DNA from 3 places in the Priestia sp. JV24 genome. Region 1 is predicted to be linked to each of the others. Evidence: predicted binding sites of a transcription regulator. Region 1 holds the regulator's gene; each other region holds the start of a gene.
What was found. Region 1 encodes Rex, which represses fermentation and respiration genes when NADH is low (regulators of the CRP and FNR family bind a similar motif). Its sites were predicted from a motif close to TTGTGAAATATTTCACAA; they were not measured.
Positions count from the first base shown of each region.

Region 2: the regulator Rex is predicted to act here: its motif matches at 1,667-1,684, upstream of OK414_RS02475 (L-lactate dehydrogenase).
Region 3: the regulator Rex is predicted to act here: its motif matches at 1,393-1,410, upstream of nirB (nitrite reductase large subunit NirB).

Region 1 is NZ_JAPCIN010000005.1:4,568-7,854, reverse strand. It holds gene OK414_RS01095 (CPBP family intramembrane glutamic endopeptidase) at 1-368, shown strand, start outside; gene OK414_RS01090 (YdiK family protein) at 365-592, shown strand; gene tatC (twin-arginine translocase subunit TatC) at 618-1,373, opposite strand; gene tatA (twin-arginine translocase TatA/TatE family subunit) at 1,389-1,574, opposite strand; gene OK414_RS01075 (redox-sensing transcriptional repressor Rex) at 1,628-2,266, opposite strand; gene OK414_RS01070 (ABC-F family ATP-binding cassette domain-containing protein) at 2,725-3,287, shown strand, end outside.
Region 2 is NZ_JAPCIN010000009.1:45,949-49,235, forward strand. It holds gene OK414_RS02470 (lactate permease LctP family transporter) at 1-623, opposite strand, end outside; gene OK414_RS02475 (L-lactate dehydrogenase) at 686-1,642, opposite strand; gene OK414_RS02480 (cation diffusion facilitator family transporter) at 1,975-2,850, shown strand; gene OK414_RS02485 (methyl-accepting chemotaxis protein) at 2,991-3,287, shown strand, end outside.
Region 3 is NZ_JAPCIN010000011.1:108,743-112,029, forward strand. It holds gene OK414_RS05650 (SGNH/GDSL hydrolase family protein) at 161-907, shown strand; gene nirB (nitrite reductase large subunit NirB) at 1,637-3,287, shown strand, end outside.

The DNA of each region.
Region 1 (3,287 bases):
TTAAAGCAACGCCGTTCCTTATTGTCGTTACGTCTGTTATTGGACCAATTCTAGAAGAGATTATTTTTCGAAAGATTATTTTCGGTTCTCTTCACAAACGATATAATTTTTTTATCTCTGCATTTATTAGTTCCCTTATTTTCGCTGCCGTACACTGGGATTTTAAACATTTGCTCGTGTATACAGCCATGGGATTTGTATTTGCATTCCTTTATGCAAGAACAAAACTAATTATTGTACCCATTATTGCTCACGTGTTGATGAATACAATCGTTATTTTATCTCAAACTATTTTTGCAGATAAAATTATAGAAATGCAAAAGCAAGCAGAACAAATGCAGTTTATTTTTGGAGGCATGTTTTTATGAAGAATATCCCTTTAACACGAGGGTTTATTTATATTATTATGGGGATTTTATTCACCTACCTGGCTATTCAAAATGCTCAGGAAACCGTGTGGAACTTCCCTACGATCTTATTTGCACTCGTAGCCGCATTCGATTTCAGATTTGCGGTTCGCATTTTTATCTTGCACTATAAAATTAAAAAGTTGCAGCAGCAATATAAAAATCAAGATGATTCATCTAAATAAAAAAACCACTGTTTCAGTGGTTTTTTTACATACTAACATCTTCTCTTTCTTGCTCTGCCCTTGCCTTTAACACTTTGCGATACGAAATGCGGGAAATAATGATGCTGATTTCATACAAAATTAAGAGCGGCACTGTCACCATCATGTGCGAGAGCAATTCCGGTGGTGTAATCAGTGCGGCAATAACTAGCAGTACGAAATAGGCATACTTTCGAATTTGAGATAAAAACATAGGCGTTATAATTCCTAATCGCGTCAAAAACATGACGACGACAGGAAGCTGAAACAACAGGCCAAAAGGCAGTGTGAGCTGCATTAAAAAAGAAAAGTATTCATTAATGCCAATCACTTGGTTTACATTCAGCTCATCGGAAACCCGCGTCATAAAATCGACGACAAATGGAAACAACACAAAATAAGAAAAAGAGACACCGCCGATAAAGAGAAAAATGGAAACAGGAATATATCCAAGCGTTACCTTACGCTCTTTTTCATATAAACCAGGACTAACAAATGCCCAAAGTTGATACAGTGCAACAGGAGCTGCAAGTACACAGCCGATAATAACAGCAAACTGCATATAAATCTTAACTGGATCTGTTAGCCTAAATGCATTCATCGTTAAATTTTTTGCCTCATCAGCATGCTGTAAATAGACAATAACCTTATCCGCTATAAAAAAGCCGCCAATTGTGGCAATGACAAAGAAAAATAAAACAATTAAAATGCGTTTTCGCAGCTCTCCTATATGATCATATATTGACATTTCTTGTTCGGTCATACTATGATCACCCTTTTACTCTTTGTCATCTACTTGACGCTGTTTATCTTTTTCACGATCTTCTGATGCACCGCTAGCGGCATGCTTAAACTCTCTAAGCGTTTGCCCGACTGATCTTCCTAGCTCCGGTAACCGTTTCGGTCCAAAAATAAGCAGTGCTACAATCGCAATAATAATCCAACTACCTGCTCCAATCCCCATATTCCCACTCTCCTTATTAATTTAGACTTAAGGAAATCGTAACACAGTCCATCTTATTCAACAGGATAATTTTTCAAAAAGTAGACAAGCGACTGTAATTCTACAGCCAGATCAATATGATGCAGTCGAATCTCATCCGGTACGTTTAAGCGTGCAGGAGTGAAGTTTAAAATCCCTTTAATTCCGCAATTCACTAAACGATCGGTAATTTGCTGAGCCACAGTGGCAGGAACGGTTAAAATCGCCACTGAGATATCATCACTCATATAATCTTCCAATTGGTCAAGGTGATAAACCGGCACGTCGCCTACTTTTGTACCGACTTTATCTTCTATCACATCAAAAGCGCACTCAATTTTGGTGTTATTATTTTTAATAAAATTATAATTTAAAAAGGCCGTTCCCAGATTCCCTACGCCAATCAGTGCTACTTTCGTTACTTCATCTTGGTCTAACGTTTTACGGAAAAATGTAAGTAAATAATTTACATTGTAGCCGTATCCCTTTTTCCCTAATGCTCCAAAGTAAGAAAAATCCCGACGAATAGTAGCAGAATCAACTTTCACTGCCTCACTTAACTCCGCTGACGAAACACGCTGTTTACCAGAAGCATGCAAGTTTTTTAAAAAACGATAATAAAGCGGCAATCGTTTAGCCGTTGCTTGTGGTATTTTTAATTGTTCAGTGTTCACGTTGTACCCCCTCAGTTCATGTATGTCATTACTAACATTTTCAAGTCATATTGCATTACCTTTCACAAAGCCTCAACCGCTCCGAGGTAGCGCTTCCAATTCTCTCTCTTTTCTCTTGTTTTATATATACTCCGCTTCATACCCCGACTCCTTTTGGCTATCCAGCACTACTTAAAGTCGGTAGTTAGAACGAAGCAATTAGCCCTTCAAAGGATCCGTTTGTTAGTCATGACGGGTTTTCTACATCCATCATATATAAGTTCAGAGATGCACTTATCTCTTATTTTAACATAGTATCCTGTATAAAATGTGCAGGTAAAATCATTTTATTTCATGAATCAAAACATTCGCTTCATCATTTGTCCTTGTCCCTCTACAAATTACAAACGCTTGTAGGAAGAACTTGTAGTTGAAAATATGTTAAAATACACTATGGATATACTACTAGAGGTGAAAAAATGATTATTCTACAATTGAACGGTATTACAAAATACTATGGGGCAGAACCCATTTTATCGAATATAAAGTTAGAAGTACAATCAAAAGACCGCATTGCCCTAGTGGGACGAAACGGTGCTGGTAAATCAACTTTATTAAAAATTATTGCTGAGCAGCTTTCTTATGACAGCGGAGAAATTATTAAACCTAAAGGTGTTTCCATTGATTATATGGGACAAGATACAGTTCTTGAGTCAACACTCTCCATATGGGAAGAAATGATGACGGTCTTTGCTCCATTAAAGAAGATGGAAAAAGAATTACGTACGCTTGAAACGAAGATGGGCGATCCAGACATTTTTAATGATTCAGTTCAATACGAAAAACTAACCAAAGAGTACGATCAGCTTCAAGTAACGTTCAAAGATTTAGGCGGCTATCAATATGAAGCGGATACACGATCTATTCTTCACGGTTTCCGTTTTTCAAACTTTGACTATAGCACCCCTATTTCTTCCTTGAGCGGTGGACAAAAAACGCGCTTGGCTCTTGCAAAACTGCTTTTAACAAAGCCAGACTTGCT
Region 2 (3,287 bases), on a different contig from region 1:
GGGATAAGAAAAGAAATAATCGGAAGCTGCGTGCCAAGAAAATGAGCAATTTCTTTTGGATCTATGCCAGATACTTGTCCTGCGACAATAACAGGAATCCCCATGGCGCCAAACGCTCCTGAAGCTGTATTAGCAATTAAACATAGCGCCGCTGCTTTTAACGGTTTGAACCCAAGTCCAACTAGAAGCGCTGCTGTAATGGCAATTGGAGCTCCAAATCCCGCTGCCCCTTCTAAAAAAGCATTAAAGGAAAAAGCAACAAGCAGCATTTGCAAGCGGGGGTCGTCGGTTATTGAAATAATAGATTGTCTGATGGTAGTAAACTGTCCGCTTTTGACAGTTAGCTTGTATAAGAACACCGCTCCGATAATAATATAGCTGATGGGCCAAAGTGCATACAGAAACCCATAGCCTGTGGCTCCTAAGATCATTGAGGCAGGCATATCATAAAAATAAATAGCAATAATCATAGCAAGAAGCACTGTAATACCAGCAGCAATATGTCCTTTTAATTTCAAAAGAGTTAAAGCAATAAAGAAAAAGATAATGGGGATGAGTGCAATTAGTGCAGAAAGCCAAATATTATCTAACGGATTATATACCTGAGTCCACGTCATATTCATACACCTCTACTACATATTTAAAACAAGGGAGCGGGGGAGTCCCCCGCAAAAATCTTTAGATGTTACACAAAAGCTCTGTCGCGAGTTTGCTTAAGAATGCTAGCAGAGTGCTCGAGCTGCTGCTGTTCGTGAGGGGTTAAATTCAATTCAATAATTTGACGCACGCCGTTTTTATTAATGATAGCTGGTACGCCGATATACACATCAGAAATACCGTATTGTCCTTCTAATAAAGCAGATACTGTTAAAATAGAATTTTCATCATCTAAAATAGCCTTGGTAATGCGTACAAGCCCCATTGCAATTCCGTAATAAGTCGCTCCTTTTCGATTAATAATATGGTAAGCCGCATCGCGGGTTTGTTCGAATAGATGCTGCATATCGGGTTCTTTTTCAATAGCGGCAGTATTGATAAAATGTTCGAGCTTCACACCGCCAATTTGCGCGTGGCTCCAAACAGGAAATTCCGTATCTCCATGTTCCCCCATAATATAAGCGTGGACGTTGCGAGAATCTACTTCGAAATAGTCGCTTAACAAGTAGCGGAAGCGAGCTGTGTCAAGAATCGTTCCTGAACCAATTACCCGTTCGTTTGGTAATCCTGATACTTTTTGTGTAACGTGTGCGAGAATATCAACTGGATTTGTTGCCACTAAAATGATGCCGTCAAATCCGCTGTTCATAATATCTTTTACAATGCATTCAAAAATTTTAACGTTTTTTTCAACTAGATCTAAGCGTGTTTCCCCTGGAGCTTGATTAGCGCCCGCTGTAATAACTACTAAATCAGCGTCAGCACAGTCTTTATAATCTCCAGCCCAGATTTTCATCGGTGTGGCAAATGGCATTCCATGATTGATATCACGTGCTTCACCTTCTGCTTTTTCTTTGTTCATATCGATTAACACTAATTCATTGGCAATACCTTGATTCACCATTGAAAAAGCGTAGCTTGAGCCCACAAAACCAGTTCCGATAACGGCAACTTTTCGTGTTTTTGGTGTAAATTGTGTTTTCATTTGTATCATCCTTTGAATTTTATTTTGTGATGTTTTTCACAATGTTAGTGTAACAAGAATAAATTGCTTCAGCTGTGATAAAAATCACACCCTTTAAAAAATAGTAAACAATTTTACAGGGCGATTTAAAAAAATGTCCTTCTACATGAAGTGCCACATTTAGAAAGATCTTAAACGTTTAAAGTGTTGAGTAAAGGCAACTTGTTTTGCAGAAAGCTAAAGAGTTTAACATTCTCTATTTGTATGTTAGCAGCCAATAATGTTTCTATAGACCCACACGAAATCCATTTGTTACACTAAGTTTGCTTATTTTGAATAAAGGAGTGGAAGGGATGGAGAACTACTATGAGCAAGCCCAAAAAGGCGCTTGGGTTAGTATCTTATCATATATCTTTTTATCGACATGTAAACTTATCATTGCGGGTGTCACCGCTTCCTCTGCATTAAAAGCCGACGGTCTTAATAATGTTACAGATATTATTGCATCAATTGCCGTCTTAGTCGGCTTAAAAATCTCTAAAAAACCTCGCGATAATGATCATCCCTATGGACATTCCAGAGCGGAACATATCTCTTCACTTATTGCTTCTTTTATCATGATGGTAATCGGACTAGAAGTATTGGTCGATGCGGGTCAGTCATTATTTATGGACAAATCTGAAGCGCCTAATTTACTGGCTGCTTGGGTAGGTCTTGGAGCGGCTGCTGTTATGGGTGGTGTCTACCGATATAATATTAAGCTTGCTAAAAAACTTGATAGCCAGTCTTTATATGCGGTTGCTAAAGATAATTTGTCTGATGCACTTGTGAGTATAGGGGCTGTCGTGGGAATTTTCGGCTCACAATTCGGCCTGCCCTGGCTGGACGTGGTAGCTGCTTTTGCTGTGGGAATTATTATTTGTAAAACAGCCATTGAGATTTTTAAAGAAGCGGCTCATTCTTTAACGGACGGATTTGATGAAGAAAAGTTAGGGCACTACAAAGAAAGCATCGAGCTTGTAGAAGGTGTAAAAGAAGTAGAAGATGTGAAAGCGCGCAAGCTTGGTAATCAAGTCGTGATTGATGTAACTGTTAAAGTAGATCCCCATTTAAATGTTATCAAAAGCCATGAAATTGCTGATCAAATTGAACATATGATGAACGATGAGCATCAAATTAAAGATACGCTTGTTCATATTGAACCTGATGCATACGAAAAACAAAAATAAGACCAGCACGTTCTTTCGTTATGAAAGGATGCGCTGGTTTTATTTTGCGGGAATTTGAAATAAATCACAAAAACTTCTTCAAAAATGAAAATGAAAAGCCGTTATTAGTAATATAAAGATTTTTGTAGAAGGGTGAGGGAATGAAGAGGTTAAGTGCAAAGCTCGTAGTATTTTTTAGTATTTTTATAGCTATTTTATTATTAGTTGTTTCAGGGGCTGTTTATCAATTTACCAAAACGCAAATAGAAAAAGATGTAGAAATTCAGTCTCAAAGTCAAGTGAAAGAGTTAAAAGAAACCATTCATACGTACTTAGACATGTATAGTCGTTCTTTGCTAACGTATAGTGAAAACGATGTAATTGTTAATTTTGTTAAGCAGGAAGGAGATCAAACAAACCAAGAGAAAAATCCGTATTTTACATGGAACACAGTTCAA
Region 3 (3,287 bases), on a different contig from region 1:
GTAGCAACTCTACCATCACGGAAGAGCAGTGATGGTAGAGTTGCTAGACCTATACAGATGAGCCTTTGAGGGTATATTCGCAGGAGCTACTAATTTTGAGTTCTTCTTTATGAAAGCAAGCTGCTGAGATTGTAAGAAGAACTTGTAAAGGGGAGATTGAATGAAGGCGATGGTTGGGGTAAATGTGGCGGCGGCTATTTTGTGCGGTGCAGTGATGTATGCGGGGACGCAGCACTGGCAGGAGCAAACGGAAGCGCAGGCAAGTGAAGTAAAAACTGCTGTTGTACATAAAGAAAAACAGTTTTCCGATGTATCTGCTCATACAAAAAATCTTCCGGACTTTATCACAAAGCAAATAGAGTCATCTATTGCAAATAAAAAACCTCTGACTCTTGTAATTGCCACATCCGCGAAGGAAGCAGGGTGGCCACAGCAGTTAAAAAAAGAGCTAGCAGCTACATATGGAAGCGATGTATTTACGGTTAAAACACTTTCATATGGTAACGGGACAACTGATGAGCTTTTATCCTCACATATTGCCGATCAAATTGATCAACTTCAGCCAAACATTATTCTGTTTGAAGCACCTCTTAAAAATGATTATCAGCATCTTACGCTAGATGAGACGCTTGAAAATACAGACAAGCTGATTCATCAGCTTAAAGACTTGAAAAAAACCCTTATGATTCAGCCTTCACAGCCTTACATTTCACAAACGGAGTCCTATGAAGAAGGGGTAGAAGCGATCAGGGGAGTATCTGAAGCAAACTGGGTATATTATATGAATCACTCGCTCATTTGGCCCTTTCATTTAGGAGAATATATAAATAAAGACAGCGGTAATTTAACGAAAAAAGGAAATGAAGTGTGGGGAGAGTACGTTGTGAATTGGTTTACAGGAGAATAAAAAGACAAGCCCTATTTAAAAAGGAATAGGGCTTGTCTTTTATAATTTTATTAGATTATGACTTTTCCTCGTTTTATAGTAGTAGCTTTTTGTATCTCTACACTTATAAAGCTTAAAGCCAAAGATTTCTAAAGGAGTCCAAAGTTTTTTAATGTTTACGAGTGGCATTTTAATTCTCCGTTCTGTTCTTTATAAAGGTTATGTATTTTCATTATAAAGAATATAGGAGTGATAGTAAATACTATAAAGAACAGTTTATCTAAAAAATTCTTTATAAAGAATTTTTTGGGATTGTTATTTTTGACGTATAAACATTTAGAATTGCTTGGTCTGCGATACAGGCAATAATCAATTTACATATTGATGAAAAGATAGATGATAGATACTAACCAAAGTCTTTAGAACAAGACGATCAAACTATCGCTCATTTTTAATAGGAGTGATTTTTATCATAGCTCAGGTTATTTATTCTTGCTAAATTAATGTTGTGAAAAACATCACAAAATAAAATATAAAGGATGATTCAAATTAAAACATAATTAGAGCACTTATTTTTTTTTGCTTGCCGCTAAAGCAATGGAATCGCATACATACCGTAACTGTGTTAGATAATCTAACACATAAGTTGAACGATTCAGAAAATTCATATATCTTAAATGTATCTTTAAAGATGCATAGAAAATATATCTTTGAAACAAGCAGGTATAGACGCCAGGGGAGGAATGGAAGATGCAAAAAAAGAAACTCGTATTGATTGGAAATGGAATGGCTGGAGTTCGAGCAATTGAAGAAGTATTGAAGGTTTCAAACAAAGCGTTTGAAATTACGATTTTCGGAAGCGAGCCGCATCCGAACTATAATCGTATTTTACTATCAAAAGTGCTGCAAGGAGATACGAATGTTGAAGACATTACGCTAAACGATTGGAACTGGTATCAAGAAAACAATATTACATTATATACGGGCGAAACGGTTACTAGTATCGATTCAGTGAAAAAAGAAGTAGCGACAAACAGCGGCAGAGTAGAATCGTATGATGAGTTGATTTTAGCAACGGGGTCTCTTCCTTTTATTCTTCCAATTCCAGGCTCTGATAAAAAAGGAGTTACGGCTTTTCGAGATATAAAAGACACGGATGAAATGCTGCAGGCATCTCAGCAGTATAAAAAAGCAGCGGTTATTGGAGGCGGACTGCTTGGATTAGAAGCGGCGCGCGGACTGTTAAATCTAGGAATGGACGTATCCGTCATTCATTTAGCTCCGTATTTAATGGAACGTCAGCTTGATCCAACAGCGGGCAAATTGCTTCAAAACGAATTAGAAAAACAAGGCATGAAGTTTTTGCTTGAAAAACAAACGGCGGAAATCGTCGGCGATGAGCGAGTTGAAGGATTATCTTTTAAAGACGGTACGTTTTTAGAAGCTGATTTAGTCGTGATGGCCGTTGGAATTAAGCCAAATGTTCAGCTTGCAAAAGAAGCGGGACTTAACGTAAATCGAGGAATTGTTGTAAATGACTATATGCAAACGGACATCCCAAATATCTACGCTGTTGGAGAATGTGCAGAGCATAGAGGAATGGTATACGGATTAGTAGCACCTTTGTATGAACAAGGAAAAGCATTAGCAAAAGCGATTTGCGGGGCAGAAAAAGTGCCTTATGAAGGGTCGGTTTTATCCACGCAGTTAAAAGTATCAGGTGTTGAAGTGTTTTCGGCAGGCGACTTCACGGAAGATGAAGAGAAAAAAGCGATCAAAGTGTTCGATGAACAAGACGGCATTTATAAAAAGCTTGTTTTGCGAAGCAATCAAATCGTAGGAGCCGTTCTTTTTGGAGACAGCAGCGACGGAAATCGACTGTTTTCAATGATACAAAAGCAAGAAGACGTATCGGATGTCGCAAAAGTGTCAATTTTACAGCCATCTGGCGGTAACGCGGGTGAAAGCTTAGTAGCAAGCATGAGCGCCGATGATATTATTTGCGGCTGTAACGGCGTAACAAAAGGTACGATTGTGGAAGCTATCCAAAAACAAGGATGCTCATCGGTTGATGAAATCAAAGCTTGTACAAGTGCCTCTCGCTCTTGCGGAGGATGTAAACCGCTTGTAGCGGAAGTGCTTCAGCATACTCTTGGCGCTGACTTTGACGCGGCAGCTCAAAAAGAAGCGATTTGCGGCTGTACGACTTTGTCACGAGATGAAGTTGTCGAAGAAATTAAAGCAAAAGGTCTTTCGCATACGCGTGAAGTTATGAATGTACTTGGGTGGAATAATGAAGAAGGCTGTTCGAAATGCCGTCCGGCGCTGAATTATTATTTAGGTATGGTGAATCCAACCGGATACGTTGATGAACGCGAATCACGATTTGTGAATGAACGCA